DNA from 3 places in the Microbacterium terricola genome. Region 3 is predicted to be linked to each of the others. Evidence: predicted binding sites of a transcription regulator. Region 3 holds the regulator's gene; each other region holds the start of a gene.
What was found. Region 3 encodes LexA, which represses DNA repair genes until DNA is damaged. Its sites were predicted from a motif close to TCGAACANNTGTTCGA; they were not measured.
Positions count from the first base shown of each region.

Region 1: Microterr_RS00700 (intein-containing Rv2578c family radical SAM protein) is a predicted target of LexA. The motif match lies at 8,610-8,625, and genes of this name have one in related genera.
Region 2: Microterr_RS12640 (HNH endonuclease signature motif containing protein) is a predicted target of LexA. The motif match lies at 2,675-2,690, and genes of this name have one in related genera.

Region 1 covers NZ_AP027141.1:137,760-148,205, forward strand. Annotated here, with positions in the region: gene Microterr_RS00680 (efflux RND transporter permease subunit) at 1-1,756, shown strand, start outside; gene Microterr_RS00685 (hypothetical protein) at 1,784-2,689, opposite strand; gene Microterr_RS00690 (DEAD/DEAH box helicase) at 2,990-5,158, shown strand; gene Microterr_RS00695 (glycosyltransferase) at 5,171-6,433, opposite strand; gene Microterr_RS00700 (intein-containing Rv2578c family radical SAM protein) at 6,486-8,600, opposite strand; gene Microterr_RS00705 (M15 family metallopeptidase) at 8,720-9,733, shown strand; gene Microterr_RS00710 (acyl-CoA dehydrogenase family protein) at 9,819-10,446, shown strand, end outside.
Region 2 covers NZ_AP027141.1:2,652,004-2,662,449, forward strand. Annotated here, with positions in the region: gene Microterr_RS12630 (NAD(P)/FAD-dependent oxidoreductase) at 1-770, shown strand, start outside; gene Microterr_RS12635 (cupin domain-containing protein) at 767-1,117, shown strand; gene Microterr_RS12640 (HNH endonuclease signature motif containing protein) at 1,126-2,607, opposite strand; gene Microterr_RS12645 (cysteine hydrolase family protein) at 2,736-3,311, shown strand; gene Microterr_RS12650 (PucR family transcriptional regulator) at 3,352-4,971, opposite strand; gene Microterr_RS12655 (CoA-acylating methylmalonate-semialdehyde dehydrogenase) at 5,064-6,551, shown strand; gene Microterr_RS12660 (aspartate aminotransferase family protein) at 6,563-7,918, shown strand; gene Microterr_RS12665 (NAD(P)/FAD-dependent oxidoreductase) at 7,935-9,329, shown strand; gene Microterr_RS12670 (hypothetical protein) at 9,426-10,446, shown strand, end outside.
Region 3 covers NZ_AP027141.1:1,002,352-1,012,797, forward strand. Annotated here, with positions in the region: gene Microterr_RS04635 (S9 family peptidase) at 1-1,596, opposite strand, end outside; gene Microterr_RS04640 (methylenetetrahydrofolate reductase) at 1,792-2,760, shown strand; gene metE (5-methyltetrahydropteroyltriglutamate--homocysteine S-methyltransferase) at 2,757-5,081, shown strand; gene Microterr_RS04650 (hypothetical protein) at 5,071-6,618, opposite strand; gene lexA (transcriptional repressor LexA) at 6,714-7,394, opposite strand; gene Microterr_RS04660 (LysM peptidoglycan-binding domain-containing protein) at 7,676-8,026, shown strand; gene Microterr_RS04665 (histidinol-phosphate transaminase) at 8,097-9,134, shown strand; gene hisB (imidazoleglycerol-phosphate dehydratase HisB) at 9,131-9,745, shown strand; gene hisH (imidazole glycerol phosphate synthase subunit HisH) at 9,742-10,398, shown strand; gene priA (bifunctional 1-(5-phosphoribosyl)-5-((5-phosphoribosylamino)methylideneamino)imidazole-4-carboxamide isomerase/phosphoribosylanthranilate isomerase PriA) at 10,446-10,446, shown strand, end outside.

The sequences.
Region 1 (10,446 bases), 860 kb from region 3:
CGACGCCGGCACGATCACCGTGGCCGGCGGTGGCGGCGGGTTCGGCTCGAGCGACATCGAGATCGACGTGACGGCACCCGACCAGTCGACGCTGCAGGACGCGTCGGACGCCGTCGTCGACGCGATGGACGGCATCGACGGGGTCAGCCAGGTAAGCAGCAACCTCTCGGCCTCGCTTCCCTACATCGCCGTGGTCGTCGACCGCGAGGACGCCGCCGAGCTCGGGCTGTCGGAGGTCGCCGTCGGCGCCCTCGTCTCCCAGACGATGCAGCCGCAGTCGATCGGCACGGTCGAGATCGACGACACCACGCTGACGGTCTACCTCGCCGCATCGCAGACGCCGGCGACGATCGACGAGCTCAAGGAGCTCACCGTGCCGACCGCCACCGGGCCGGTCGAGCTCCAGGACGTCGCCACCATCGAGGAGAGCAACGGCCCCACCTCGATCTCGACGCAGCGCGGACAGCGCACAGCGACCGTGACGGTGACGCCCTCCGGTGACGACCTCGCCACCGCGTCGGCTTCGGTCACGACCGCGCTCGAGGACGTGGATCTCCCCGACGCGGCAGATGCAGAGCTCGGCGGCGTGGTCACCCAGCAGGGTGACGCGTTCTCCCAGCTCGGGCTCGCGATGCTCGCGGCGATCCTGATCGTCTACATCGTGATGGTCGCGACCTTCAAGTCGCTGCGCCAGCCGCTGCTGCTGCTCGTCTCGGTGCCGTTCGCGGCGACCGGAGCCATCCTGCTGCAGATCGCCACCGGGGTTCCCCTGGGCGTCGCGTCGCTGATCGGCGTGCTGATGCTCATCGGCATCGTGGTGACGAACGCCATCGTCCTCGTCGACCTGGTCAACCAGTACCGCGAGAAGGGCCTCACAGCGCACGACGCCACGATCGCCGGCGGGTCGCGACGTCTCCGCCCGATCCTCATGACGGCGCTGGCCACGATCTTCGCGCTCACGCCCATGGCGCTGGGCATCACCGGTCACGGCGGATTCATCTCGCAGCCGCTCGCGATCGTCGTGATCGGCGGTCTGATCTCGTCGACCTTCCTGACGCTGCTCGTGCTGCCGACCCTCTACAACCTCGTCGAGGGCGCCAAGGAGCGTCGCGCGGCCCGCCGTGCCGCCAAGGCCGGTGGCGTCGGGGAGCCCGCGCTCGCCCTCGCCGGTGCGGCGGGGGCCGCGGAGGCGGCCGAGGTGTTCGAGTCGCGACGTGAGCGTCGCCTGCGCGAGCAGGCCGAGGCGGATGCCGCTTCCGGCGTGACGGACGTCGAGACGCCGGCGATCGACGAGGGACCCGACATCGAGGTCTCCGATTCCGCTCCGGCGCCGGTGGACGCTGAGTCTCCGGTCGAGGAGTCCGAGGTCGAGGAGCCTGCGGTCGAGGAGTCCGAGGTCGACGAGTCTGCGGTCGAGGAGCCGACGGAGCTGGAGCCGCCGATCGAGGAGCCTGCGGTCGACGAATCCGCGGAGCTTGAGGCGCCGATCGAGGAGGGACCCGACGTCGAGGTCTCCGATTCTGTTCCGGCGCCTGTGGACGCTGAGTCTGCCGTCGACGAGCCGGCCGGCGACGCCGAGCCTGCGGTTGAGGAGCCCTCGGATGAGGAGGCTTCAGGCGAGGAGCCCTCGGAGGAGGAAGCTTCAGACGAGGAGATCGCCGGGGCCGACGAGCACGGGGAGGCCGACGAGGAGGCCGCCGAGCACGACGAGCACCGCGACGACGAGCACCGCGACGACGAGCACCGCGACTCCTGACGCCGGGCGGCAGCAGCCGCACGGCCGTCAGGGCAGCGCCGGGGCGAACTCCAGCGGCACGGCGACGCCGTGCTCCACGTCGACGTCGTCGGGGAACACCGCCAACGCGTGGTGCGTCTCGCCGTCCAGGGTCAGGGTGACCTCGTACGTGAAGGGGAAGTCGCCGAGCCGTGATGCGGCCAGCGCCTCGTCGTCCGGCCCGTCGAAGGACAGGGATCCCGGCGGCAGGCAGTCGGTCACCGGCTCGGCCTCGATCGTCGTCGACGCGCCGTTCGCGGCCGTCACGGTGATCGTCGCCGCGTACTCCTCGGGAGGCGCTGCCAGGTTGCCGACGGTCAATTCGAGGCCGTACGAGTCGGGCTCGCCGTCATGGTCGGCGATGAGCGCGAGACTCGCGACGGGTTCGGGGAGCGGCGCGTCCGCCGGAGTGGACCACCGCAGAGTCGCCGCCATGTCACCCGAACCCTCGCCCCCGGCGAACAGGTCGACGCGGTAGTCGGCGGCCTCGCCACGCGGCCGCACCGACCACCAGCCATCGCCGAGATCGACGACCTCGGCCTCCACCGAGCGGCCCGTGCAGTAGTCATCGCCTTCGACCTGTCCGACGTGCAGCGAGTCGAACCCGGCGACCGGGACGAACACGAGCAGCTCGTCGGGAGAGCCCACCGACGGCGGATCCTCGTCGACGCCGTCCACACACGCGTTGCCGTAGCAGTACGTGACCGGGGCGAGGTGCAGCTCAGTCCCGTCGTACCGGATCACGAACGGCCCAGGGCCGCTCATCCCCGTTCCGTACTCGGCGCCCGCCGTGACGGTCTCGGTGGGCGCGGGCAGGGCACCTGGCGGTTCGGGCATGGGGCGCGCGGTCGCGCAGGCGACCAGCATCCCGCCCGCCATGATGATGGCGGCGGTCACGGCGATGCCTCGACGCATGGGTGCTCCTCGCTCTGTCAGTGTCGCCGGTGCGGTCATCGTCTCAGATCGGGTGGTCGGGCGACTTCACAGGCGCGTCCGCTAGGCTTGATCGGTCGGCTCTGGACACCGTGCATGCTGCACGGATGGGTTTGTGAGTCCAAGGGGCCGATGGTGGGAGCGAATCCGCTCCGACGACCATCATCTGAATGGCCCCCGGCCGACGACAGTCCGGGTTACTCCGTGCCGCAAGAGCGGCCGCGCACGCGCGCGTTCTGAGGAGTGCTGTTCTCGCACGAGACAACCCAGAAGGACACCACCATGCCCAAGAGCAAGAAGCCGGCCGCAGGCCGCGCCCAGAACTTCGAGCCCCGCTACGCCAAGAAGGCCGGCACCGATCGCTTCCGCCAGGCCGGACCGGCCAAGGCAGGCAGCAAGAGCCCCAAGCACCGCGGCTTCCGTGCCGAGGAGACGACGGATGCTGCGCCCAAGCGTCGCTGGACCGCGCAGGAGCGCGCCGGTCGCGACGAGGCCCGCACCATCCGCACGCACAGCCGCGACGAGCGCGGCACCCGTTCGTACGCTGACCGGCCGGCTCGTGATGACCGTCCCGCGCGTTCGTACAGCGACCGGCCCGCTCGTTCGTACGGTGACCGTCCGGCTCGCGATGACCGTCCCGCGCGTTCGTACGATGACCGTCCCCGCCGCGACGACCGCGGCACAGCCGCGGGCCGCTCAGGCGGCGCGCCGCGCTCGAACGACCGCCGCCCGGCGGGTCGAGACGGATCCCCGCAGTTCGGTCGCGATGCAGACCGACCGCGTCGTGAGTACGGCAACGACCGTCCGGCGCGGTCGTTCGACGATCGTCCCCGTCGCGAGTACGGCAACGACCGTCCGGCCCGTTCGTTCGACGACCGTCCGCGTCGCGACAACGACCGCGCTCCGCGCCGCGAGTACGGCAACGACCGTCCGTCCCGTTCGTTCGATGACCGTCCGCGCCGTGAGTACGGCAGCGACCGTCCGGCGCGTCCGTCCAACGACCGTCCGGCCCGTTCGTTCGATGACCGTCCGCGTCGCGACAATGACCGTCCGGCCCGTTCGTTCGATGACCGTCCGCGTCGCGACAACGACCGCGCTCCGCGCCGCGAGTACGGCAGCGACCGTCCGGCCCGCTCGTTCAACGACCGTGCCCCCCGCGGCAACGACCGTCCGACGCGCTCTGACTGGAACACGGCTCCGAAGCGCTCGGCCGCGCACGAGCAGCACGTCGACGTCGTGCACGAGCGCCTGCAGGCCGAGGCCATCCAGGCGACCGACGTCCAGGGCGTCGGCTTCGGCGATCTGGGTCTCGGCGACAACATCGTCCGCGTCCTGAACGAGCTGGGCGCAGCATCCCCCTTCCCGATCCAGGCCGCCACGATCCCCGAGATCCTCGCGGGCCGCGACGTGCTCGCCCGCGGGCGCACCGGCTCCGGCAAGACCATCGCGTTCGGTGCCCCGCTCGTCGAGAGCGTGCTGCGCTCGCAGGCCGGTCAGCGTCGCGAGTTCGGCCGTGCCCCCAAGGCGCTCATCCTCGCGCCGACGCGAGAGCTCGCGTTGCAGATCGACCGCACGATCCAGCCGATCGCCCGCAGCGTCGGCCTGTTCACCACGCAGATCTACGGTGGCGTCCCCCAGGGTCGTCAGGTCGGTGCGCTGAAGAAGGGCGTCGACATCATCATCGGCACGCCCGGCCGCATCGAGGACCTCGTGAACCAGGGCAAGCTCGACCTCTCGGGCGTGCAGATCGCGGTGCTCGACGAGGCCGACCACATGTGCGAGCTCGGGTTCCTCGAGCCCGTGCAGCGCATCCTGCGCTTCACCGCGGAGGGCTCGCAGAAGCTGCTCTTCTCGGCGACGCTCGACCGCGAGGTGTCGGCGCTCGTCGACGAGTTCCTCGTCGAGCCGGCCGTGCACGAGGTCGCCGGTGAGGACCAGGCCTCCAGCACGATCGAGCACCGGGTGCTCGTGATCGACCACCGCGACAAGGCCGAGATCCTCGACTCGCTCGTCGACCGCGACGGCAAGACCCTCGTCTTCGCCCGCACCCGCGCCTACGCCGAGATGCTCGCCGAGCAGTTCGACGACGTCGGGATCAACGCGGTCGCGCTGCACGGCGACCTCAACCAGGCCAAGCGCACGCGCAACCTGGAGCGCCTCACCTCGGGCCGCGTCAGCGTTCTCGTGGCCACGGACGTCGCCGCCCGCGGCATCCACGTCGACGACATCGACCTGGTGATCCAGGCCGACGCGCCGGACGAGTACAAGACGTACCTGCACCGCTCCGGCCGCACGGGCCGTGCGGGCGCCAGTGGTCGCGTCGTGACGCTCATCACCCGTCAGCGGCGCCGCCGGATGACCGAGATGCTCGAGCGCGCGGAGATCGACGCACCCTTCGAGGACGTCCGCCCCGGCGACGACCTCATCGAGGCGATCCGTCAGCCCCAGTAGTCCGAGAGGCGCTCACAGGAGCGTCTCGACGAGTTCGGCCGCGCGCGTGGCGCCGCCCAGCGATCTCAGCTGAGCGCCCACGCGCGCGGCCGATTCACGGTACCCGGCTCCGTCCGTGACGCGGTCGAACCCCGCTGCGATCTTGGCGACGGTCGGTGTTCCGGTGCGCAGATTGACCCCCGCGCCCGCCCAGGCCACCCGCGCGGCGATCTCCGGCTTGTCGAGATCGCCGCCGGCGATGACGAGCGGGATGCTGTGGGCCAGCGCCGCGAGTGTGCCGCCCCAGCCGCCGTTGCTGATCATCAGGTCCACCCGCGGCAGCAGGGCCGCGTAGGGCAGGAAGCCCGCGACCCTGGCATTCGCCGGCACGGGGAACGGCAGCTCGTCGCGCCCGCGAGCACCCGTCGACACGACGACGAGCAGATCACGGTGCGCGAGCGCCTCGAGGGCAGGTCGGATCAGGTCGGACGGGGTGGTGTTCAGCGTGCCCTGGGTCACATGGACCACCGTGCGATCGTCGAGGTCGTCCCACCAGGGCGGCAGGTCGTCCTCTGCGGTGATGCGGGCGTGCAGCTCGCCCACGAACTGCAGGTGCGCGGGCCGGTCGCTGCGCGCGAAGTCGAGCAGGGGCGCGCCGCTCGCGACGACGAGCTGCGGCGAGAGGATCGCGGCATCGAACGACCGGGTGGCCGAGGGCAGTCCTGCGGACTCGCGCGCGCGGACCAGCGGTTTCATCAGCGGCCGCGACAGGAGCGGCATCGCCGCGCGCAGCATCGCGTCGCGCGCCCGCGTGACCGGATTGCGACCAGGGGCGAGGCCCATCCCACCCGGCGGCCCCTGCGGGCCGGGGAGATGGAGCGGCAGCACCGCGACGGTGGCCCACGGGCAGCCGCTGCGCTCTGCGAAGAAGGCGGTGCCGATCGACAGCTCGTCTCCGGCGATGACGTCCCAGGGTTCGTCCTCCCACGCGGCGGCGAGGTCGTCGACCTGCGCAGGCGCCGTGCCGATCATGCAGTCCTGGATGTTGATGAAGACCTGGCCGAGTCCTCGCTTGCCGACCAGTCGCGGGAACGTCGCCGCCAGGTCGCCCTCGTCGAAGTCCGGCGCAGCGCGCCAGCCGACGAATCGGGCGCCGGTGGCCTCCACCCGGGTGCGGAATGCCCCGCCGGTGTAGAACCGCACGTCGTGCCCGCGGGCGACGAGGCCCTGCGCGACCGCGAGCAGCGGTGTCACGTGGCCGGTGAAGGGCATCGCCGCGAGCATGATCTTCGCCATCCCGTCATGGTGGCCGAGATCGGTCGCCGGCGGAACCCGTCAGGGCGCCGCGTCAGAACAGTCGGCCCGGATCGGCCGCGAAGGCGACACCCGCGCGCCGCCCCCTCGTGGTCGTGACGACGGCCGCGCGCGCCGCGGCCCCCGCTGCCGTCGCGCGTGGGGGAGCGTCGTCCTCCGCCTCGCCGTTGAGGCGGTAGACCCGCAGCAGCGGTCGCACCCGCTTCGCGAGCCACACCCGGTACGCCTTGGGTGCGGTCGCGGTGACGCCGGGGTACAGGCCGCGGTAGCTCGACACCAGTTCGGGATGCTCTCGCTCGAGCCACTGCAGGAACCACTGCTTCGCTCCCGGGCGCAGATGCAGGGCGCCGAACACGACGCGTGCGGCGCCGGCATCCTTGATCCGTGACAGTGCGTGGTCGAGCGCCGCGATCGAATCGGTCAGGTGCGGCAGGATCGGCATCAGGAAGACCGTCACGCGGAACCCCGCCGCCGTGGCGGCCCGCACCGTCTCGAGTCGTGCCGCCGCGCTCGGCGTGCCCGGCTCCACGAGCTTCTGCAGGGTGTCATCGAAGACCGCGATCGACATCGCGAGCGACACCTCGACGGATGCTGACGCCTCCTGCAGCAGCGGCAGATCGCGCCGCAGCAGAGTGCCCTTCGTCAGCAGCGAGAACGGCGTGCCCGAGTCGGTGAGTGCGCCGATGATCTCCGGCATGAGCCGATAACGGCCCTCCGCGCGCTGGTAGGGGTCGGTGTTCGTGCCGAGCGCGACGGTCTCCCTGCGCCACGCCGGCTTGGCGAGTTCGCGCCGCAGCACGTCTGCGACGTTGACCTTCACGACGATCTGCGAGTCGAAGTCGTGCCCCGCGTCGAGCTCGAGGTACTCGTGCGTGCCGCGGGCGAAGCAGTTGTGGCTGATCACCCCGTTCGCGATGAAGTCGCCCGTACCGGTTGTGATGTCGACCATGTCGATCTCGACGCCGAGATCCTCGATCGTGACGATACGGAGGTCGACCGCCGTCTTGACGGCGGTGCCCGCGATCAGGCGTTTCCGGGTGATCGCCGGGTCGCCGAACGTGAAGACCCGCTGGCGCGCCGGGAGCCCGCCGGTGACGCGGATCGCCCGCACGCCGTTCGGACGCGGGGGCTCGACCACATACGTGACACCGCACGCGTCGAGCGCCTCGCAGGTGAGTCTGATGATGTCCTCGTCCTTGTTCGAGATGCGCAGGATGCCGCGGGAGCAGGACCCTTCCGCGTCGAAGATTCCGCCCAGGAATCCTGCGTGCCAGTCGGTCGTCCGGGCAACCGGTTCGGCGATGATCGCCTCGATCGTGGTGACGTCGCTGGCGCGCGCTGTGTGGATCGCGGTCATCTCGCGTCGATGCGGCGTCGCAGCGCTGAAGGGGCGGGTGTGGGTGACGACACCGGAGGATGCCAGATACTGACGGGTCCGGTCGAGCGCCTCCTCGTCTGCGAGTGCGAGCCGGAAGCGGTGGATCCGTCGCGTGCGACGGCCGTCGGCGTAGGCCTTGTGGAGGATCATCCTGTCGCCGCGGATCATCCCCGACAGGTAGCCGGACTGATAGTCCGTGGTCTCGGACGCGACACTGACCGCACTCCCGGCACCGAACCCGAGCAGCCGGTTGTTCAGTGTCAGGTGGGGGCGCTGAGGAACCCCGCCCGATGCGCCGATGACGTACTTCCAGCCGCGCTCCGTGAGGAACCGGTGGTCACCGCTCGCGACGAGTTCGGTCCCGTCGGCAAGCGTGACGCGGTACGCGCGTTTGCGTGTTCGCCAGGCGGCCCTCACCGTCGTCGGCACATAGCGCCGGTACGCCCCGCTCTCCTGTGTTCCGATGATCTGGTCGCCAGGGGTGAGGGACGAGATCGGCACCTGTCGCCCGTCGGACTTCAGGACGAGAGTGTCGGGCGCCAGGCAGTACGAGCACGCATGAGAGCAGCCTCGGTAGGGGTTCACCGTCCAGTCGAACGGCATCGCCGAGACCGAGGGCACATGGTTGAGCGCACTCTTGGCCATCACCTCGTGGAAGGTCATCCCCGCGAACTCAGGGGTCGTGACCGACCGCACGAATCCGCCGTAGCTCTCCAGGCCGGGCAGGGCGGCAGCATCCGTCGCATCCAGCTGCTGTCCCTGCCACCTCATGACACACAGTAGAACAAAGATACGAGGATGAGTCAAGATGATGGCTGCCTCATTCGAAACCGGCGGTCGGATGCGGCGAGCCGGGCGACATGGCGCCCGCCCGGCGCGAGAATGGCCCGGTGACGGAGTCGGCCCGACGAAGCGTCGCCCCGCGGCATCGGCGGATGCGTCGCGGGGTGCGTGCCGCGCGCGCTGCCGGACTGATGGTCGTCGGCATCCTGCTGGTCGGCGGCTCGGCCGCCGTCACGATGGCACTCACCGGCGGACCTGTGGAGGCCGGCCTGCAGCTCACTCCGTGGACCACCTCGACTGCTGCGCCGGTGGGGCCGGATCTCGCCCAGCCGGCGACGGTGCGGGTGCTGCCCGCGCCGCGTATCGAGGCGGCTCCGCAGTCAGGGCAGGCCGAGCCGGGGGCCGACATCTGCGAGCAGCCGGGTGTGCGGGACGCGCTCGACGCAGGCGACGATGCGGCAGTGATCGAAGCCGCGGGCGGGGCCGCAGCGTTCCGCGACGCGGTCGCCGGCGGCAAGGCCGACTGCATCTCGCTGGGCGACCCTGAGCGCATCTGGCTGGTCGTCAACAAGACACGTCCCTACGACCCGCTCGACCACCGGCCGGCCGATCTCACCGCGGTCAGCGGCGTGCGCAACCTCGCCGGCGGATTCCTGCGGGCGGATGCGGGCACCGCCCTCACCGCGATGGTGACGGCCGCGCGGAGCGTGGGCGAGCTGGCGATGGAGAGCGGCTACCGCTCTTTCGCCACCCAGACCGCAACGTACGCCGGCCAGGTCTCCGCCCGGGGTGCGGAGCACGCCGACCTCGTCAGCGCCCGACCCGGCTACAGCGAGCATCAGTCCGGCCTGACTCTCGACGTCGTCGCGTGCAACGGCGGGTGCGGAACGCTCGACGACCTCGCGGGCACGCCCCAGGGGGAGTGGGTCGCGGCGCACGCCTGGGAATACGGCTGGATCGTGCGCTACGAGGCCGATCGCACCGGCATCACCGGGTATCTGCCGGAGCCGTGGCATCTCCGCTACATCGGCACCGACCTCGCCGCCGAGTACCACGAGGGTGGATGGCACACGCTCGAGGAGTTCTTCGGGCTCCCGGCCGCCCCCGACTATCTCGGTTGAGCACTGCCCCGCATCCTGAAACTGAGTACCATAAGACGTGGGATGCAATCCCAACATCTGCACTCGACGAGGAGAGGGAGCCGCGATGGAACGCGACATCTACGACGAGGACCACGAGGCTTTCCGCGAGGTCGTCAAGGAGTTCATCAAGCGCTACGCGACGAATGAGAAGCGCGAGCAGTGGGACGCGGACGGCGAGATCGACCGCGAGACGATGCTCGCCGCCGGCGAGTCCGGTCTGATCGGCCTGTCCGTCCCGGAGGAGTTCGGCGGCGCCGGCATGCTGCAGGACTACCGCTTCCGCACGATCGTGAACGAAGAGGTCATCGGCGCAGGAGCGGGATCGCTCGCCGGCGCATTCGGCATCCAGGATGACCTGGCCGTGCCGTACATCGTCCACATGGGCACGCAGGCGCAGAAGGAGAAGTGGCTGCCCGGCATGGCCACCGGTGAGATCCTCGGGGCGCTCGCGATGACCGAGCCGGGTGCCGGCAGCGACCTGCGCGGCATCAAGACCACCGCCAAGAAGGTCGACGGCGGCTACCTCGTCAACGGGGCGAAGACGTTCATCTCCAGCGGCAAGACCGCGGACATCGTGGTGACCTTCGTCAAGACCGGCGAGGGCAACCGCCCCGACGCCTTCAGCCTCCTCATCCTCGAGAACGGCATGGAGGGCTTCGACCACGGCAAGAAGCTGCACAAGATGGGCTCGC
Region 2 (10,446 bases), 1.6 Mb from region 3:
AGATCTTCGAGCGGTCGCACGTGCGCAGTCTCGACACCGATGGGGCAGGCGTCTCGATCGTCACCGATGACAGCCGGGTCGATGCGGCGCACGCCGTGCTCGCGACCAATGTGTTCCCCTCGCTGCTGCGCCGGAACCGCCTGATGACGGTGCCCGTGTACGACTACGCCCTCATGACCGAGCCGCTGACCGACGAGCAGCTCGCCGCGATCGGCTGGCGCGACCGGCAGGGCATCGGCGACATGGCGAACCAGTTCCACTACTACCGGCTGTCGCAGGACAACCGGATCCTGTTCGGCGGCTACGACGCGCTGTACCACTACGGCCGCCGCGTCGACCCGGCGTACGAGAACAGGCCGGATGTGTGGGCACGGCTCGCCAGCCACTTCTTCACGACGTTCCCGCAGCTCGAGGGCCTGCGATTCTCGCATCAGTGGTCAGGGGCCATCGACACGAGCACGCAGTTCACGGCGTTCTTCGGCACCGCCCGACGCGGACGGGTGGCCTACGCCGCCGGATTCACCGGCCTCGGCGTCGGATCGACGCGGTTCGCTGCCGACGTGATGCTCGACCTGCTCGACGGCACGGTCAACGAGAAGACGACGCTCGAGATGGTGCGCAAGCGTCCCCTCCCCTTCCCACCGGAGCCCGCCGCATCCATCGGCATCAACGCGACGCGCTGGTCGCTCGACCGCGCCGACCACAACGAGGGACGCCGCAACCTGCTGCTGAAGACCCTCGACCGCCTCGGCCTCGGGTTCGACTCGTGACCGCGCTGACCGCGGGGGCGGTGACGGATGCTGCCGGCCTGACGCTCGGTCACGAGCCCGTGCCCGCGGAGCAGGTCGTCGCGGGGACGCCCTCGACCGGTTACGTCGACCTCGACGATGCACGGGGCGTCGGCATCGGCGTCTGGGAGATGACACCGGGAGCCATGAGCGACGTCGAGTCGGACGAGGTGTTCATCGTGCTGTCGGGGTCGGCGACGGTCGAGTTCACCGATCCGGCGCTGCCGGCGATCGAGCTGCGCGCCGGCTCGATCGTGCGGCTCGAGGCGGGCATGCACACGGTGTGGACCGTGCGGGAGACGCTGCGGAAGGTGTACGTCGCCGGCTGATCGCCCGCTCAGAACGGCGGCGGATCCAGCGCATGCTCGCGGCCGGTCGGACTGAGCCAGACGACCGCACCGGTGCGGGGATCGAATCGCCACAGCGACTCGGTCTTCACCCCGTGGTGCGGCTCGCACTCCGGGCCTAGGTTGCCGGCGGCGGTCGGCCCTCCGCGGGCCCACTCGAGCCGATGGTCGATATCGCAGTCGCGGGCCGCGCGGGCGCAGCCGGGGAAGATGCAGACCGGATGCTGCGCCTCGAGCCATCGCCGGAGCGCCCTCGGCACCCGATAGGTCTTCCGGTCGAGGTCGAGCACGGTTCCGCTGACCGGATGCGTCAGCACTCGAATCCACGAGGCTGACTCCCCCGCCAGTCTCTTCGCTGTCTCGAGCGGGATCGGACCGTAGCCGTCGAGCGTCGCCGGCTCGTCGGAGTGCCCGAGGATCGACAGCACCGGGATCGTGATCGCGATCTGGGCCTTGCGACGGCGGTGCGGCGGGACGCAGGACGTCACGACGAGTGCACGGCCGGATGCAGGGGCCGCCGTGTCCGCGGCGGCCGCGGTGTCATCGGGCAGCGGATAGGTCTCGCCGTCGATGAGCAGATCGGCCAGGATGTCGGCGCGCAGCTGCGCGAGCGTGCGCGTCTCGCCCGGCAGTCCGCGCAGGTGCCGGGCGGTCTGGTCGACGCGGCGGTAGGCGGCGTGCGCCTCGATCGCGGGCAGGGACGCCGTGAGCGTCGCCATGCCGTCGAGGTTCGGGTCGAGCCAGACGGCCCGCTCGGCCGCGGCGCGCACATGCCGCTCCTGCAGCGACTCCCGGTGGATGCGCTCGCGCGCAGCCCGGGCGTTCATGAGGAACTTGCCCGGGGTGAGACGCCCGGCCATCGCAGTCACGTGCGCGTCGAACAGCGTCCAACTGTCGCTGGCAACGTCCGGCAACGTCGCGGCAAGTGTCGCTGCCGTCACCGCGTTGCGCTCATCGACAGCACCCGAGAGGAACTCGCGCCACAGACCGGGCAGTCGCTCCTGCAGCGTCGCGGCATGGGCGCCCCGCGCAGACACGGTGGTCTCGGCCAGATGCAGGCGCGTGGCGATGTCGCAGATCGCGGCGCGCGCGGCGACCTGCCGACGCTCGGCGCGTACCGCCGCGACCGAACGGCCGCGGGGATCCTGCCACGCGGGGTCGAGCGTCGGGTCGGAGCCGAGCCAGAACTCCGGATGCTCGCGGGCGTCGGCGAGCACCTCGCCGATCGCGGCGTACTGCGCGGCGATCGCCTCGCGCTGCCGGTGCGCGACGCGCTCGATCTCGTCCATCGCCAGCGTCACCCCGAGAGCCGGCGACACGACCGTCGCCGGCTGCGCGAGCGCGTCGAGGTAGGCCGCGATCTCGTCGTCGACCAGTGCCTGCTCGGCGACCCACTGATCGAACTCGGCCAGGCGGGCGAGGTCATCGTCGTCGGTCGCCCGTTCAACCCTCTCCCGCGCACCATCGTTCATAGTTTCGATGGTAGCGATGGCCTCCGACATCGACCGCGCCCAGCATCCCGCACGCATTTCGGTTCACTCGTCCATATCTTCGAATCTGCGGCAACGGCACCCCGGCCCAGCCCGGCTAAGCTGAGCTCATGACCCGACGCGAGCTGCCGACGACCGAGGCACTGCTGATCATCGACATCCAGAACGACTACTTCCCCGGCGGCGCGCACCCGCTCTCCGGCCCGGTCGAGGCCGCCGAGCACGCGCAGGAGCTTCTCGCTCACTTCCGGTCCGTCGGCCGGCCGGCCGTGCACGTCCAGCACATCTGGGACGCGCCGGACGCCCCGTTCATGCGACCTGGCACCGCGGGGGTCGAGATCCACACACTCGTCGCACCTCAGGCCGACGAGCCGGTCGTCACCAAGGCGGAACCCAACTCGTTCCTCGACACCCGGCTCCAGGTGCTGCTCGAGGAGATCGGCGTCGACCGACTCGTCGTCTGCGGGATGATGTCGAGCATGTGCGTCGACTCGACGGTGCGCGCCGCATCCGACCTCGGCTACGCCGTGACCGTCGCCCACGACGCCTGCGCCGCGCCCGACCTCTCCTTCGGCGACACCGAGATCCCCGGCGCGACGGTGCACGCGAGCTTCATGGCCGCACTCGCGGGCGGCTACGCCCGCGTCATCCCGACGCGTGAGGTCATCGCCGAGCCCCGCGGCTGAGCCCCGCGGCTGAGCCCCGGCTCCCGGAGCGGGAACGCGGTCAGCGGGCGGCCGAGCGCCGCACCAGCAGCGCGAGATGCAGCGCGGCCTGGACCTCACCGTCGTCCAGATCGGCGGCGAGCAGATCCTGGATGAGCGCGATCCGCTGGTAGAAGACCGAGCGCGACAGGTGCGACGCGGATGCGGCGGCCGTCCGGTTGCCCGGATGCGCGAGCATCGCGCCCAGCACGTCGAGCAGGTCTCCCCCGCGGCCGAGGTCGTACTCGATCAGGGGCGCCAGCATCCGCTCGCCGTGCTCGAGGACCCGGTGGTCGTCGCGCAGCGCCGTCACCAGGCGCGCGAGCGGCCGGTCCTCCGCACGGCGCAGCTGCGGTCCGCCGGCGCGCGGCCCGCGCCCGCGGGCGAGGTCGACCGCCTCCTGCAGCGAGGTGAGCGCGGAGTCGAAGCCGTCTGCGCGCGAGCCGATCGACAGCACGAGGCGCTCCGGCTGCGGCGTCAGCGCCCGTGCGAACGAGAGCGCCGCACGATCGTCGAGCGCCGCCCGCGCCGGCAGCGACACCAGCAGCAGGGCGGCCGGCGCCGCCACTCCCGACGGCGCTGAGCCGGTCAGCGCCCGGCCGCCGAGCGCGCGGGCGGCGGCATCGGCGACCTCCGGTGCCAGTGGCGCGCCGGCCGCCACCATGCCGTAGAGCGCGCTCGCCTCGACCGGCAGCCCCGCCGCCTCGAGCCGCGCGGCGGCGCCACCGGGGCCGGCGAACCGGCCGGCGAGCAGTCCGTCGACGAGCTGGCCGCGCCCGATCCGCCCCCACTCGTCGACGTCGCCGTCGGCGAGCCGCCCGAGCGCGAGGGCGATCGCGCCCTGCTCGAGCACGCTCGCGCGTCCGGCCGGATGCGGTGGCCCCGGCAGCGCGACGAGGTGCCCCCAGCGCACGCCCCGCGCCTCCACGGGCACGATCAGCCAGGAGTCCGCGCGCGCCGCCCGCTCGCGGTGCGCGATGCGCGACCGCACCTCCCAGCGGGTGAAGAGCTCCTCCTGGAGTGCCAGGGGCACATCCGCGGCGACCACCTCGTGCGCGAGGTTCTCGAGCACGACCGGCGCCTGCAGCGTCTGGGCGAGCTGGTGCACGACGAAGTCGGCGGGCGACCCGCGCAGCGCCAGCGCGGTGAACCGCTCGCGCACCTCATCCCGCGCGCGCAGCGCCGCGGTCTGCTCCGAGATGATGCGGCTGTGCACCGCCTCGGTCAGCGTCACGAACTTGACCTCGCGGTTGAGTGCGACCAGCGCCAGCCCGCAGTCCCGCGCAGTGTCGACGACCACGCCGGGGACGTACCGGTAGTGCGTGCCGAGCTCGAGCACGATGCCGGCGGTCCCGGCCGCTCGCAGTCCCTCGACGAAGGCCGCGAGCTCGTCGGGCTCGGCGGGCCACCCCGACCCGGTCGACAGCAGCAGCTCCCCGCCGTCGAGAAGCCGGGCGACGCCCGCGCTGTCCGACACATGCGCCCAGCGCACCCGTGCGTCCAGGGTGTCGTCGCCGACGAGCACCTCGGGCACCCCGGCCGCAAACGCGTCCAGCGCGAGCACCTCCCGGACGCTCGGCAGGCTCGCCTCGACCGTCGGACGATCCGTCCGGATCGCCGTGGGTTCATGACGGTCAGCCATCGAATGCCCCTCCTCTGCTCTGACACACTGGGACTCGTCAGCCTAGACGACGCTCGGTCGATCTGTCCGGCGGACCGACACGAAGGATCAGCATGCCCCTCATCCGCCATCACATCAACGGTCAGCCCGCGGGCGCCGCCGAGCGCACGGGCACGGTCTTCAACCCGGCGACGGGCGTCGCGCAGCACGAGGTGGCGTTCGCGACCACGGACGAGACGCAGCAGGCGATCGCCGCAGCATCCGCCGCCCTTCCGGCCTGGCGTGCGACGAGCCTCATCAAGCGCGCCGACGTGTTCTTCCGCCTGCGTCACCTGCTCGTGGAGCGGCAGGACGATCTCGCGGCGATCATCACGAGCGAGCACGGCAAGGTCCTCTCCGACGCGAAGGGCGAGATCAGCCGCGGCATCGAGAACGTCGAGTTCGCCGCCGGTCTCGTGCACCTGCTGAAGGGCGAGCACTCGGAGCAGGTCTCGCGCGGCGTCGACGTGCACTCGGTCAAGCAGCCGGTGGGTGTCGTGGGATGCATCACGCCCTTCAACTTCCCGGTCATGGTGCCCCTGTGGATGACCGCGTCCGCCATCGCCTGCGGCAACACCGTCGTGCTGAAGCCGAGTGAGAAGGATCCGTCCGCCGCGCTCTTCCTCGCCGCGCTGTACGAGGAAGCGGGCCTGCCCGCCGGCGTGCTGAACGTCGTGCAGGGCGACAAGGTCGCGGTCGACGCGATCCTCGACAGCCCCGACGTGCGGGCCGTCAGCTTCGTCGGCTCCACCCCGATCGCGACCTCGATCTACGCGCGCGCCGCCGCCAACGGCAAGCGCGTGCAGGCGCTCGGCGGGGCGAAGAACCACATGGTGGTCATGCCGGACGCGGACCTGGATGCTGCGGCCGACGCCGCGGTCTCCGCCGCGTACGGGTCGGCCGGCGAGCGCTGCATGGCCGTCTCGGTCCTGGTCGCGGTCGGCGACGAGACCGCAGACGCCCTGGTCGCCAAGGTCGCCGAGCGCGTCGCCGGCCTCACCATCGGCGACGGCACGGACGCCGCCAGCGAGATGGGCCCGCTCATCACGCGCGAGCACCGCGACAAGGTCGCCTCGTACGTCACGGGCGCCGCCGCCGAGGGCGCGACGGTCGTCGTGGACGGCACCGCGGACGAGTTCGACGGCGATGGCTTCTTCATCGGCGTCTCGCTCATCGACCGCGTCGCCCCGGGCATGAAGGTCTACGACGACGAGATCTTCGGGCCGGTCCTCTCCGTCGTGCGCGTCGAGAGCTACACCGAGGCCGTCGAGCTCATCAACGCGAGCCCGTTCGCCAACGGCACCGCGGTGTTCACCCGCGACGGCGGCACCGCCCGCCAGTTCGAGTTCGACATCGAGGTCGGGATGGTGGGGGTCAACGTGCCGATCCCCGTGCCGATCGGCGCGTTCTCGTTCGGCGGCTGGCGCAATTCGCTGTTCGGCGACTCGCACATCTACGGACCCGAGTCGATCCACTTCTACACGCGGTCGAAAGTGGTCACCACCCGCTGGCCCGACCACACGCCGTCGCAGATCGACCTCGGCTTCCCGAGCAACCACTGAGCGGAGACCCCATGACGACTCTTGATGTCCGACCCGACCTCGAAGCCCAGGTGCGCGCCGACGACCGCGGCCACGTGTTCCACTCCTGGAGCGCGCAGGCGCTGATCGACCCGCTGCCGGTCGCCGGCGGCGAGGGGGCGACGTTCTGGGACTACGCGGGCACCGCGTACCTCGACTTCTCGTCGCAGCTCGTGAACCTCAACCTGGGGCACCAGCATCCCGATCTCGTCGCCGCCATCCAGCAGCAGGCAGGGCGTCTCGCCACGATCCAGCCCTCGATGGCCAACGATGTGCGGGGCGAGCTGGCCCGCCGCATCAGCGAGGTCGCCGGCGACGGGTTCTCGAAGGTGTTCTTCACGAACGGCGGCGCCGACGCGAACGAGAACGCCGTGCGGATGGCGCGCCTGGTGACCGGCAAGCGCAAGGTGCTGTCGATGTACCGCAGCTACCACGGCAACACATCGACGGCGATCACGCTGACCGGCGACCCTCGCCGCTGGCCGAACGAGCCCGCCGACGGGTCGGTGGCGCACTTCTTCGGTCCGTACGCCTACCGATCGCCGTTCCACTCCTCGAGCCCCGAGGAGGAGACCGACCGCGCGCTGGAGCACCTCGAGCAGACGATCATCCTCGAGGGCGCTTCCACGATCGGCGCGATCATCCTCGAGACGGTGGTCGGCACCAACGGTGTCCTCGTGCCGCCGCCGGGCTACCTGCCCGGTGTGCGGGCGCTGTGCGACAAGTACGGCATCGTCTACATCGCCGACGAGGTGATGGTCGGCTTCGGCCGCATCGGCGAGTGGTTCGCGTTCCAGGCGTTCGACGCGACGCCAGACCTGATCACCTTCGCGAAGGGCGTCAACTCGGGGTACGTGCCCCTCGGCGGGGTCGTCATCTCCGACCGGATCGCCGCGCACTTCGACACCGTCTCCTTCCCGGGCGGCCTCACCTACTCCGGCCACCCGCTCGCGTGCGCGGCCGGCGTCGCGACGTTCGAGGTGTTCGAGCGCGACGGCATCCTCGAACGCGTGCGCGACCTGGGCGCGCGCGTCGTCGAACCGCGGCTGCGCGCCATCGCGGAGCGCCACCCGTCCGTCGGCGAGGTGCGCGGGCGCGGGCTGTTCTGGGCCATCGAGCTGGTGCGCGACCGCGAGACCCGCGAGCCGCTGGTGCCGTTCAACGCAGCCGGGGCCGACGCCGCCCCCGTCGCCGCCGTCGCCGCCGCCTGCAAGGAGGCGGGGCTCTGGCCGTTCACGCACTTCAACCGCATCCATGTCGCCCCGCCGCTGGTGATCTCGGAGGAGGATCTGGTGCGTGGACTCGACATCATCGATGCGGCGCTCGACGCCGCAGACGCCGCGCTCTGAGGGAGACTGACCCGCGATGACCGGCAACGGCGGCGTCTCGTTCTGGTGGCAGCAGATCGGGCTGCCGTCAGCGCGCCGGCCTCTGCAGGGGGATCTCGCCGTCGACGTGTGCATCGTCGGCGCCGGCTACACCGGCCTGTGGACGGCGTACTACCTGAAGTCGCTCCAGCCCGATCTGCGGATCGCGGTGCTCGAGCGCCGGTTCGCCGGATTCGGCGCATCTGGGCGCAACGGCGGGTGGCTCACCAACTCGGTGACCGGCGGCCGCGCGCAGTACGTGACGTCGCACGGGCGCAGCGCCGCCATCGACCAGCAGCGCGCGATGAACGAGACGGTCGACGAGGTCATCAGGGTCGCCGCGGTCGAGGGCATCGACGCCGACATCCGCAAGGGCGGGGAGCTCGAGATCGCGCGCAACGCCGCACAGCAGGCGCGGCTGCTCGCGGCGTTCGACGAGGAGGCGGCCTGGCCGCACACCGATGTCGAGCGGTGGGATGCTGCCGCCACCGCCGCGCATGTGCGCGTGGACGGGGCGATCGGGGGCATCTGGCATCCGCACTGCGCCGCCATCCACCCCGCGAAGCTCGCGCGCGGGCTCGCGGAGGCGGTCGAGCGACTCGGGGTGACCATCTACGAGGACACCACGGTCGAGGCGATCGAATCAGGGCGCGCGGTGACCGATCGCGGCACGGTGACGGCGCCGTTCGTGATCCGCGCGACCGAGGGGTTCACGCCGGATCTGAAGGGCGAGCACCGCACCTGGCTGCCGATGAACTCGTCGATGGTCGTCACCGAGCCGCTGCCTGCGGCGTTCTGGGACGAGGTGGGCTGGGCCGGCGGGAGCACACTGGGCGACTTCGCGCATGTCTACATGTACGCGCAGCGCACCGCCGACGACCGCATCGCCTTCGGCGGGCGCGGCGTTCCCTACCGCTACGGCTCGCGCGTCGACAGCGACGGGCGCACCCAGCAGCGCACGATCGAGAACCTCACCGCCCTGCTCAGGCGGTTCTTCCCCGGCGCGGCCGGCGCGTCATCGGGTGCGGAGGTGCCCATCGCGCACGCCTGGGCGGGCGTGCTCGGGGTTCCGCGCGACTGGTCGCCCACCGTCGGGCTCGATCGGGCGTCCGGCCTCGGGTGGGCCGGCGGCTACGTCGGCACCGGGGTGGCCACCACGAACCTCGCCGGACGCACACTCGCCGATCTCGTGCTCGGGCGGGAGACCGAGCTCCTGCGCCTGCCCTGGGTCGGGCATCGCGCGCGGCGCTGGGAGATCGAGCCGCTGCGATGGCTCGCGGTGCAGGGCATCTACGCCGCCTACCACCTGGCCGATGCCCACGAGGCGCGCGGCGGCGCGCGCACGTCGCCGTTCGCTCGCGTGGCTGACGTGGTATCTGGGCGCGCCCACTGATACTCCTCTCAGAGGAACTTCAGCCCGACATCACGCATACTTCTGTGGCGGCACTTCGGGACGGGTTCCGCATGGCACCGATCAAAGGGGACCCCTATGGCCACGCACTTGGCGATGAACGGGCGCACGGCAGCGCGCACCGGTCTGACCGCCGCCGTACTCGCCGCGCTCGTCGGCGCGCTGACCGCTGCACCCGCGCAGGCGGCACCTGCACTGGACGCCTTCTGCGAGGTGCCGGGTCAGGAGCTGTCGATCGCGCCGGTCGCCGGGCTCGCCGACGGCCAGCAGGTGACGTGGCTCTCGACGGTGAAGGGCGTGACGCCGACCGAGTTCACCGGCGAGTACGTCGGAAAGCTCGAGAACGGGCTCGGCTACGACGCGAAGGGCGAGCCCCGCGACCTGCTCCTGGTGAAGCTGGACGGTGACGTGGTCAACGGCGCCGACGGGACCCTCGCCGCGGGCGTCTGGGCCGGGGCCTCCGGGTCTCCCGTGTACGACGCCGACGGCGCCCTCATCGGCGCAGTCTCCTACGGCTTCAGCAACCTGCCCGACAACGTGGCGGGCGTGACCCCTGCGGCCTACATGAAGGCGATCGGCGACCTGCCGCTCACGAAGAAGCTCAGCCCCGCCGCCCAGCGACAGGTCACGAGGATGGCCGGCGAGACGGCGACGACGTCGGCGACCGCGACCATCCGCCAGCTCCAGCCGGTGCGCGTCACCACGGGCACCACCGCCGCGAGGCTCGACGCGGCAGGAAGCCGCATCGCGAAGAACGTCGAGGGATACCGGCCGGTCGCCTCGCGCGGCCTCGCGATCGGCGGCGGAGCCGACGACGGCGCCGACTACCCGATCGTCGCGGGCGGCAACATCGCCGTCTCGTACGGGTACGGCGCGGTGGGCTCGGCGAGCGTCGGAACGGTCACCGCCGTATGCGGCGACGACGTCTACGCGTTCGGCCACCCCAACGAGTGGGACTCCGCTCTCTCCGTGAACATCCACGGCGCCTCGGCCGCACGCATCGTGCCCAACCTCGGCGGCTCCTACAAGATGGTGAGCGCGATCGGCAAAGTGAAGGGCCACCTCGTCGACGATCGCCTCGCCGGCATCCGCGGGAAGC
Region 3 (10,446 bases):
ATGCGCCTCGAAATCGTGCGTATCCTCGGCGAGCCGGCGCAGGTCCGCGACGCCGTAGCGGCTGACGCCGGCCGCGAAGGCGTCCGAGGCGACCAGCGCGCACAGCACCGTCCAGCCGCCGGCTGAGCCGCCCGTGATCGCCATGCGCGCCGGGTCCGCGGCGCCGGAGGCGGCGAGACCCCGGGCGGCGGCGATGACGTCGTCGACGTCGACGATGCCCCACTGGCCGAGGAGGCGCTCGCGATACTCCCGGCCGTAGCCGCTGGAGCCGCCGTAGTTGACGTCGAGCACGCCGATGCCCCGGCTGGTCAGGTAGGCGATCTTGCCGGATGCTGCGCCCCCGACGTGCGTGGTCGGCCCGCCGTGCACGAAGACGACGTACGGAGCGCGCTCGCCGTCCGGAGCGGCGGCGTCGGGGTTCGTGGGCGGGTAGTCGAAGGCGTGCACGTCGCCGCGCGAGCCGGGGAACGTGACCGCGCGCGCCCGCGGCATCCACTCCCGTCCCCACGGGGCGTCGCCGCCGCGCACCGCGACCGTCGCAGCGGGATCGTCGACATCGATCAGCCAGAGACCGGGCATCGCGTCCGCAGCCGACCCGGAGACGAGCACGCGGCTGCCGGAGACGTCCTCGATCGAGGTCTCGGCGACGACGGGTGAGTCCAGCATCCGCTCCTCACCGGTGGCACGGTCGACGACGACGAGCGTGTCGGCGCCGTTCGTGCGGACGGCCACGAGGCGCCCGTCGCCCAGCAGGCCGAACCACCGCGTGCCGAGCACCCACAGCGGCCCGCCGGTGTCGGCATCGGCGGGCGCCACGGCACGGCGGTCGAGGCCCGCGGACAGGTGCAGCGACCAGAGGTTCCACCGACCGGTGGTGTCGTCGGCGAAGAGCAGGTCGTCGTGGCCCGCCCACAGGGGCTGCAGCGGCGAGCTGGAGCCGCCGGCGACCGTCGTCCACTCCGCGACCTCGCCGCCCTCCAGGCGTCCCACACGCAGCTCGCTGCGGTCCCAGGCCATCGAGGGGTGGTCCCACGCGATCCACGCGAGCAGGTCGCCGTCGGGGCTCAGTGCGGCGTGCGCGAGGAAGTCGCTGTCGGAGACCAGGAACTGCAGGGCGTCGGCCCGCTTCTCCGCGGCGCCGTCCGTGGGGATCTCCACCAGGTCGCGGACGACCCTGCCATGGTCGTGGGTCTCGCGCACCGCGATCAGGCGCGAGTTCTGCCAGAGCAGCCCGCCGAAGCGCATCAACCCCTCCGCGGGCGTCAGCGGCGTCGGATCGGCGCCTGGCCGCAGCATCCAGATCCGCTGATCGGACTTCTCCACGAACAGCAGCGCGCCGTCGTCGGCGACCGTCCACGAACCGCCGCCGTACTCGTTCACCCGCGAGCGGGCGCTCCACGGCGCGGGGAGCACGTCTTCGACGCCGTCGGCCCCGGCGCGGCGCACCGCCGTGCGGCCGGCCTCGTGCGCGACGGTCTCGCCCCACCAGATCTCCTCGCCGACGAACCGCGCGCCGTCGATCCGCGGCGATGCGGCGGCCACGGAGGCGGCGGTGAGCGGGGACGGCCATGAGCCGTGGGGGAGCGTGTTCGTCACCCCTCCACGCTAGGCCGAAACACGCGTTCACACAGGATGACGCCGCACCGCGCCTGCACTACCGTGGGGCTATCGACGCCCGGCCATGCCGGGCAGGAGCGACAGCCGAGCCCGGCACCCGCCCGCGATCAGAGCCCGTCGTCGCACGGGTTCCGCGGCCGCCCGGCCCCACCGTTCCGATCCGAAGAGCCCGACATGTCCATTGACGCGAGTCTCGTTGCGCCGGCCCACGGCGTGCCGTTCTCCTTCGAGATCTATCCGCCACGCACCGACGCCGGCCTGCCCGCGCTGCACGAGACGATCCGGCACCTCGCCGCGGCAGGCCCCCGATTCATCTCGGTGACGTTCGGCGCCGGCGGCTCCACGCGCGACCGGTCGCTCGCCGTGCTCACGCACATCCTCCGCGAGACCGCCGTCCCCCCGCTCGCCCACCTGACCTGCGTCGGCAACACGTACGAGGCAGCCGGCTCCCTGATCCGCGAGTTCCTCGACGCGGGCATCACGAACTTCCTGGCCCTGCGGGGCGACCCGCCCGCCGGCGTCGCCGAGGACGACGTGTTCCTGGGCGACCTGGAGAGCGCCGCACAGCTCGTGCAGCTCATCCACCGCGTCCAGGCGGAGCGCGCCTCGTACGCGCAGCCGTCGATCCCCGGCGTCCCCGGCGCCGCGCGCGTCGGTCGTCGGCCGCGCGCCGAGATCGCCGTCGCCGCGTTCCCCAACGGCCACCCGCGCGCCCATCACCCCGCCGCGGACATCGACGCGCTCCTGGCCAAGCAGGCCGCGGGCGCCACGTTCGCCGTCACGCAGCTCTTCTTCCACGCCGACGACTACCTCGGCTTCGTCGACCGGGCGCGCGCCGCCGGCGTGACGATCCCGATCATCCCCGGCATCATGCCGATCACCTCGCCCGCCCGGCTGCGCCGGGTGCTGGAGCTCAGCGGCGAAGAGCTGCCGGGCGAGCTGTCCGTCGCGCTGGAGGTCGAGCCGACCCCCGAAGGGCGCCGCGAGATCGGCATCGCCCATGCGGCCGACCTCGCCCGCGCGGTCGTCACCGCCGGTGCCGGCGTGCACCTCTACGCGTTCAACAACCACGACACGGTGCTCGCGGTGCTCCGCGAGGCCGGGATCCTCAGCACAGACCTTCAGAAGGAGACGACGCGATGACCGCATTCCCCGCAGGCACGATCCTCGGCTACCCCCGCATCGGGCGCCGCCGTGAGCTCAAGCGCGCCGTCGAGGCGCACTGGGCCGGAACGACCGACGAGGCGACGCTGGAGCGCACCGCGACCGAGCTGCGCCGGACGACGCGCGAGCGCCTCGCCGGACTCGGTCTGGGCCGGGACGACTCGTCGATCCCCGAGTCGTTCTCCTACTACGACCAGGTGCTGGATGCCGCTGCCACCGTGGGGGCCCTGCCCGAGCGCTTCGCCGCGCTCCGCGACCAGGACGGCGGCATCGGCCTCCGCGCGCTGTTCACCGCGGCGCGCGGCGAGGGCGAGAACGCGCCGCTCGAGATGACGAAGTGGTTCGACACCAATTACCACTACCTCGTGCCCGAGATCGGCCAGGAGACCGTGTTCGCGCTGTCCAGCGACCGCCTCGCTCGGCAGGTCGCCGAAGCGAAGGCGGACGGCTTCACGGTGCGCCCGGTCGTCGTGGGTCCGGTGACCCTGCTCGCACTGGCGAAGGCGACGGATGCCGCGCCCGCCGGGTTCTCTCCGCTCAGCCGCCTCGAGGACCTTCTGCCGGTCTACGCCGAGCTGCTCGCCTCACTGCGCGCGGCCGGTGCCGACTGGGTGCAGCTGGACGAGCCGGCGCTCGTGAGCGAGAGCCTGGAGTCCACCCCCGCCGAGCTCGCGGTCGCCGCCGAGCGGGCGTACGCCGTGCTCGGGGCTGCCGCCGACCGCCCCGCGATCCTCGTCGCGGCCGGCTACGCCCAGCTGTCTCCCGAGGCATGGCGGGCGCTCGCCGCCGCCCCGATCGAGGCGATCGCGCTGGACCTCACCAGGGGCGGGGTCCCCGAGCGCGTCGACGGTCTCGCCGGCAAGACGCTCGTGGGCGGCACGGTCGACGGCCGCAACATCTGGCGCGGCGACCTGGACGCCGCCTGGCAGAAGCTCGAGCGTCTCGGCGGGCTGGGTGCCGCCGCGATCGCCGCGGGCACCTCGACCTCGCTGCAGCACGTGCCGCACGACGTGGCGGACGAACCGGGGCTGGACCCGCGGCTGGCCTCCTGGCTCGCGTTCGCCGACCAGAAGACCGCACAGGTGGTGACGCTCGCCGCCGGCCTCCGCGACGGGCGTGCGGCCATCGAGGGCGAGGTGGCCGCCGCATCCGCCGCCCTCGCCGATCGTCTCAGCGCACCCGGTGTCCGTGACGGCGCCGTGCGCGCACGTGCGGCCGCGCTCACCGAGGCCGACTTCGGGCGCGGCGACTACGCGGATCGCGTCGCCGCCCAGGAGACCGCGCTCGACCTGCCCGTGCTGCCCACGACCACGATCGGCTCGTTCCCGCAGACCGGCGAGATCCGTCGCGCCCGCGCCGGGCACGGCAGAGGGGAGATCGACGCCGCCGCGTACCAGCAGTTCCTGCGCGACGAGATCGCCCGCGTCATCGACCTGCAGGAGGACCTCGGCCTCGACGTCCTGGTGCACGGTGAGGCCGAGCGCAACGACATGGTGCAGTACTTCGCCGAGAACCTCGACGGCTTCGCCGTCACGGCCAACGGCTGGGTGCAGTCGTACGGGTCGCGCGCCACGCGCCCGTCGATCCTGTGGGGCGACGTCTCGCGCCCCGCACCCATCACGGTCGACTGGTCGAGCTTCGCGCAGTCGCTGACCGACAAGCCGGTCAAGGGGATGCTCACCGGTCCGGTCACGATCCTCGCGTGGTCCTTCGTGCGCGACGACCAGCCCCTCGCCGAGACGGCGAATCAGGTCGGACTCGCGCTGCGCGACGAGATCGCCGACCTCGAGGCGGCAGGGATCGGGATCATCCAGGTCGACGAGCCCGCGCTGCGCGAGCTGCTTCCGCTGAAGCAGTCCGACCAGCCCGCCTACCTCGACTGGTCGGTGCGCTCGTTCCGGCTGGCGACCGCGGGCGCCGCCGATGCCACGCAGGTGCACACGCACCTCTGCTACTCGGAGTTCGCCGTCGTGATCGACGCGATCGCCGCCCTCGATGCCGACGTCACCTCGATCGAGGCGGCGCGCAGTCGGGGCGAGGTCATCGGCGACATCGCGACGTCGGGGTTCACGCACGGCGTCGGGCCGGGCGTGTACGACATCCATTCGCCGCGCGTGCCGTCCGTCGATGAGGTCGCCGGGCTCCTCGACCGCGCGGTCGCCGAACTGCCGCTGCGCCAGGTGTGGGTCAACCCCGACTGCGGTCTGAAGACCCGCGGCTACGACGAGACGGTGGACTCGCTCCGCAACCTCGTCGACGCCACTCGCCTGATCCGCGAGAAGACGGGCGTCACCGTCTAGGCGTGCGCGACTTCTTGGGGGCAGGTGCCGTGGCCGGCGGGATGCTGTCGGCCACGGCGGAATCCTCGGGAGCTGCCGCCGGCTCGGGCTCGGGCACGGTCTCCGGCTCGACGACGGCTTCGGGCTCGACGACCTCCACGACCTCGACCACGTCGACGGGTTCCGGGTCGACGCCGATGTCAGGCACGACGGCCGTCTCGTCGAACGGCGCGCCCACCGCATCCGGGACGCGCTGGAGCAGTTCGACGATCAGCCAGACGATCAGCGCCAGGACGACGGTGAGCAGGATGTCGCCGATCGAGAGCGGACGCAGGGCGAACAGCAGGACGATCGAGAGCGTGAGGATCAGGATTCGCACCAGCACCCGCTGCTGGTGCAGCCACCCCCCGAAGGAGCCCGTGTCGAGGCCGCGCGACTGCAGCGATGCGCGGGCGCTCGACGTGAGCGAGCCCGCGACGCCCCGGACACGCTGCGCGGGCGCCCAGCGGCCGCTGAGCCACGCGGACACGGCGATCACGATGCCGAGGAAGGTCAGCACGATCGCGGTGTCGCGCATCGCGCCCGCGACGGCGTAGTAGATCGTCTCGAGCGTCGCGGCCGGTACCCCGAGGTTTCCGGCCTGCAGCCCCAGGATCGTTCCCGCGCTGGTGAGTGCCGCCGCCAGGATGCCCGAGCCGAGGGCGATGGCGACGCCGACGCCGAGGGTGGCGGTCGAGCGTCGCCGCGCGAAGAGGATGCCGAGCGCGAACAGCACGAGGGTGATCACCGGCAGCCACCAGCCGACGGCGACGGCGAGGTTGTAGACGGAGCCGACCACCAGCAGGGCGTCGGCCTGGGCGACCACGACCGTCCGGTCGATCTCGGGGATGTTCGCCGCGAGTCCGAAGCCCTGATCGACGAGCGCCTCCTTGACGGACTCGATGATCGGGCCGAGCTGGATGCCGATCTGTCCCTGATCGTCGATGACGACCACGCCCGACCCGTCGTTGGTGGCCACCGCCACCAACGCGCGGTGGCTCGCCAGCAGCGCGCGCTGCCAGATCGCCGAGAACGCGTCCGATTCGACCACGCGGGTCACCGCGCCGTCGATGAGGTTCTGCACGCCGGCGGCCGCCGGCTCGCGCAGCAGATCGATCGCGCTCGAGGCTCGTGGCGGAAGGTCCAGCGATTGGATGCCGTCGAACAGGTCGTCGGTGATCGCCTGCACGTCGATCGCCTCATTGATGGCCGCAGTCGTCTTGTCGACGATCAGTGCCTGCACATCGGGGTCGTCGGCCAGGGGCGCGAAGGTGCTGACGAACGTCTCCTCATTGACGAGCTGGGCCTGGGCCCATGCGCCGACCACCGACACCGGCACGAGGATGCCGGCCACGACGATCAGCAGCGCGGAGACGAAGGCCCGCCAGAGGCCGGGGCGCCGCGAGCGCGCAGGAGTCTCAGCCTCAGGCGCGACCTCGTCCGCGGCCTTGAGCGCCGCGTTCTCCGCGCGCAAGCGCTCGAGCTCGATGCGCAGGTCGTCGATCTCCGTCGTCGCCATCGTGGCCCCCTTCGCCGGCGCGAGATGCGCTCAGCGCCATTGTGGCGTGAAGGAAGGGTCGGGGCATATCCCCCGAACGGAAATGACGGGCGGTGTCAGACCGCGCGCAGCACGGCCACGACCTTGCCGAGCACGACCGCCTCGTCGCCGAGGATCGGCTCGAACGCGGAGTTGCGGGGGAGCAGCCACGTGTGGCCGTCGCGCTGACGGAAGGTCTTCACCGTCGCCTCCCCGTCGAGCATCGCCGCGACGATCTCGCCGTTGTCGGCGGTGGACTGGGTGCGCACCACGACCCAGTCGCCGTCGCAGATCGCGGCATCGATCATCGACTCGCCCGAGACCTTGAGCATGAACAGATCGCCCTTGCCGACCAGCTGACGCGGAAGGGGGAAGATCTCCTCCACCTGCTGCTCCGCCGTGATCGGCACCCCCGCCGCGATGCGTCCCACGAGCGGGACGAGCGCGGCGTCGCCCACCGACGGCGCCGAGTCCGCCGGGTTCTCGGTGGCGGAGCCCGGGAGGTCGATGAGCACCTCCATGGCGCGCGTCTTGCCGGGGTCGCGGCGCAGATACCCGCTCAGCTCGAGCTGGTTCAGCTGGTGGGTCACGCTCGAGAGCGACTTGAGGTCGACCGCGTCGCCGATCTCGCGCATGCTCGGCGGATAGCCGTGGCGCGCGATCGACCGCTGGATCACCTCGAGGATGGCCAGCTGCTTGTCGCTCAGGCTCTTCCGTCGACGCGTCTGAGGCTTGTCGCGTCCGTTCGGCTCGCTCACAGGGCCGGCTCCTTCTCGTGTCTGCGGGTGCTGCCGCCCTCGTCGTCGAGAGCAGTCGTCTTCGAATGTCGGAGGTTCGTGGTGGGGTCTACCTGTCGAAACCGTATCCGGTTTCCGCACGGCCGGCGGGCAGCTCGCCCGCGTGTCGTGTTCGAGAACCGCGTTCTGGTTTCGACTCTTGACATCGTAGAACGTCGAAGATAACTTCGGAAGAGAGATACGCATAGATGCATCGGCTCAGTGCCGATGATGCGAATCTCGCCTCACCCACAGGAGGACCAATGAGCACGATCGCCTTTGCCGCACCTGCCACCCGCCTACGTCTGACGACGCGCGGGCGCCGCGTGCTCGCCGGCCTCGCCGCCATCCCTGCGGCCTTCGCGCTGTCCGCCGCCGTGATCAGCGGCGGCGCCGCGATCGCCGCCCGCGACTCCGCAGCGCCCACCGAGTCCTTCCATACTGTGACGGTCGCGGCGGGCGAGTCGCTGTGGTCGATCGCCGAGCAGGTCGCTCCGCAGGCCGACCCGCGTGACGTGATCGACGAGATCGTCCGTCTCAACGCCCTGTCCGGTGTCACCGTGACGGCCGGCCAGTCGCTGGCCATTCCCGCCGAGTACGCGCCGGCGCCCTGACGCCCGCCTCTACGATGGGTGCGTGAGCGCTCGCCTCGAAGACCTTCCCCTCCGCGACGATCTGCGCGGCATGACGCCGTACGGCGCGCCGCAGGCCCCACTGCCCGTCGCCCTCAACGTCAACGAGAACACGCATCCCGTTCCGCAGGAGGTGGCGGACGACATCCTGGATGCCGTCGCCCTGGCCCTTCGCGATGTGAACCGGTACCCGGACCGCGAGTTCACCGCCCTGAGGGAGGGCTTCGCCGACTACCTCGGGCACGGGCTCTCGCGTGAGCAGCTCTGGGCCGCCAACGGCTCGAACGAGGTCCTCCAGCACGTGCTGCAGGCCTTCGGCGGGCCCGGCCGGACGGCCTTCGGCTTCGCACCCACCTACTCGATGTATCCGCTGCTCACGAGGGCGACCGGTGCGAGCTGGATCGCGGGCACCCGCGGGCACGACTACACGGTGTCGGCGGACGACGCCGCGGAGCAGGTGGCCGCGGCGCGACCGGATGTGGTCTTCCTGTGCGCGCCGAACAATCCGACCGGCACGCCCATGTCGCTCGACGTCATCGAGGCCGTGTACGACGCGGCACCGGGCATCGTGGTCGTCGACGAGGCCTACTGGGAGTTCGCACCCCGCGACGAGCGCTCAGCGCTCACCCTCCTGCCCGATCGCGAGCGCCTTGTGGTGTCGCGGACGATGAGCAAGGCGTTCGCATTCGCCGGCGCGCGCGTGGGGTACCTCGCCGCAGATCCCGCGGTCATCGACGCCCTGCGGCTGGTGCGGCTGCCGTACCACCTGAGCGCGCTGACCCAGGCTGCCGCGACGGCCGCGCTCACTCACGCGCCGGTGATGCTGCGCATGGTCGACGAGATCATCGCCCAGCGTGACCGCATCGGGGCGACCGTGGCAGCGCTCGGGTACCAGCCCCACGAGTCGTGGACCAACTTCGTGCTGTTCGGCGGTGTCGCCGAGCCCGCTGTCACCTGGCAGGAGCTCTACGACCGCGGCGTGCTCATCCGCGACGTGGGCATCCCGCATCACCTGCGGGTGACCGCGGGCACGGAGGAGGAGACGACCGCGTTCCTCGACGCGCTGGCCTCGATAGACTCGCGATCATGACCCGCCCCGCCGATCACCGCACGGCCTCGCTGCGCCGCGCGACGAGCGAGTCGACCGTCGAGCTCGAGCTCGATCTCGACGGCACCGGCCGCAGCCACATCGACACGACGGTGCCGTTCTTCGACCACCTGCTCACCGCCTTCGCGAAGCACTCGCTCACTGACCTGACCGTCCGCGCGTCCGGCGACACCGAGATCGATGCGCATCACACGGTCGAGGACGTCTCGATCGTGCTGGGCCAGGCGATCCGCGAGGCGCTCGGCGACAAGGCGGGCATCTCCCGGTACGGCGACGCACTCGTGCCCCTCGACGAGGCGCTCGCGCAGGCGGTCGTCGACATCAGCGGACGCCCGTACCTCGTGCACACGGGCGAGCCCGCCGGCTTCGAGCACCACCTCATCGGCGGGCACTTCACCGGCTCGCTCGTCCGTCACACCTTCGAGGCGCTCGCGTTCAACGGCGGGCTGACCGTGCACGTCACCGTGCTCGGCGGGCGCGACCCGCACCACATCGCCGAGGCCGAGTACAAGGCGTTCGCCCGCGCGTTCCGGCAGGCGAAGGCCATCGATCCCCTCGTCGAGGGGATCCCGAGCACCAAGGGCGCCCTGTGACGTCGAACGAGGCGCCGCTGGTCGCCGTGCTCGACTACGGCTCCGGCAACGTGCACTCGGCCGTCAAGGCGCTCATCGCGGCCGGCGCGGATGCCCGGCTGACCTCCGACCGCGGTCTCATCATGGACGCCGACGGACTGGTGGTGCCGGGCGTCGGCGCCTTCCGCGCCGTCATGGACGCGTTGAAGGCGAGCCGAGGCGATGAGCTCATCGATCGCCGCCTCGCCGGCGGACGGCCGGTGCTCGGCATCTGCGTCGGCATGCAGGTGCTCTTCGAGCATGGCGTGGAGCGCGGCCACGACACCGAGGGCATGGGGGAGTGGCCGGGCGCCGTCACCGAGCTCGACGCCCCCGTCCTGCCGCACATCGGGTGGAACACCGTCACGCCCGACGCGGGTTCGCGGCTCTTCCGCGGCATCGAGGATGAGCGCTTCTACTTCGTGCACTCGTACGGGGCGAGGACCTGGTCGCTCGATGTGATGCCCCCCTTCCCGACCCCCGCACTGACCTGGTGCGACTACGGCGGTCCCTTCCTCGCCGCGGTGGAGAACGGGCCGCTGTCGGCGACCCAGTTCCACCCCGAGAAGTCGGGCGAAGCCGGCATCCGACTCCTGTCCAATTGGATCGAGGGGCTCGGCGGGGCTACCCTCTGAACTCGTGCCCGTCACGGAAGCATCCCGCTCCGGCGGCACAGGGAGCTA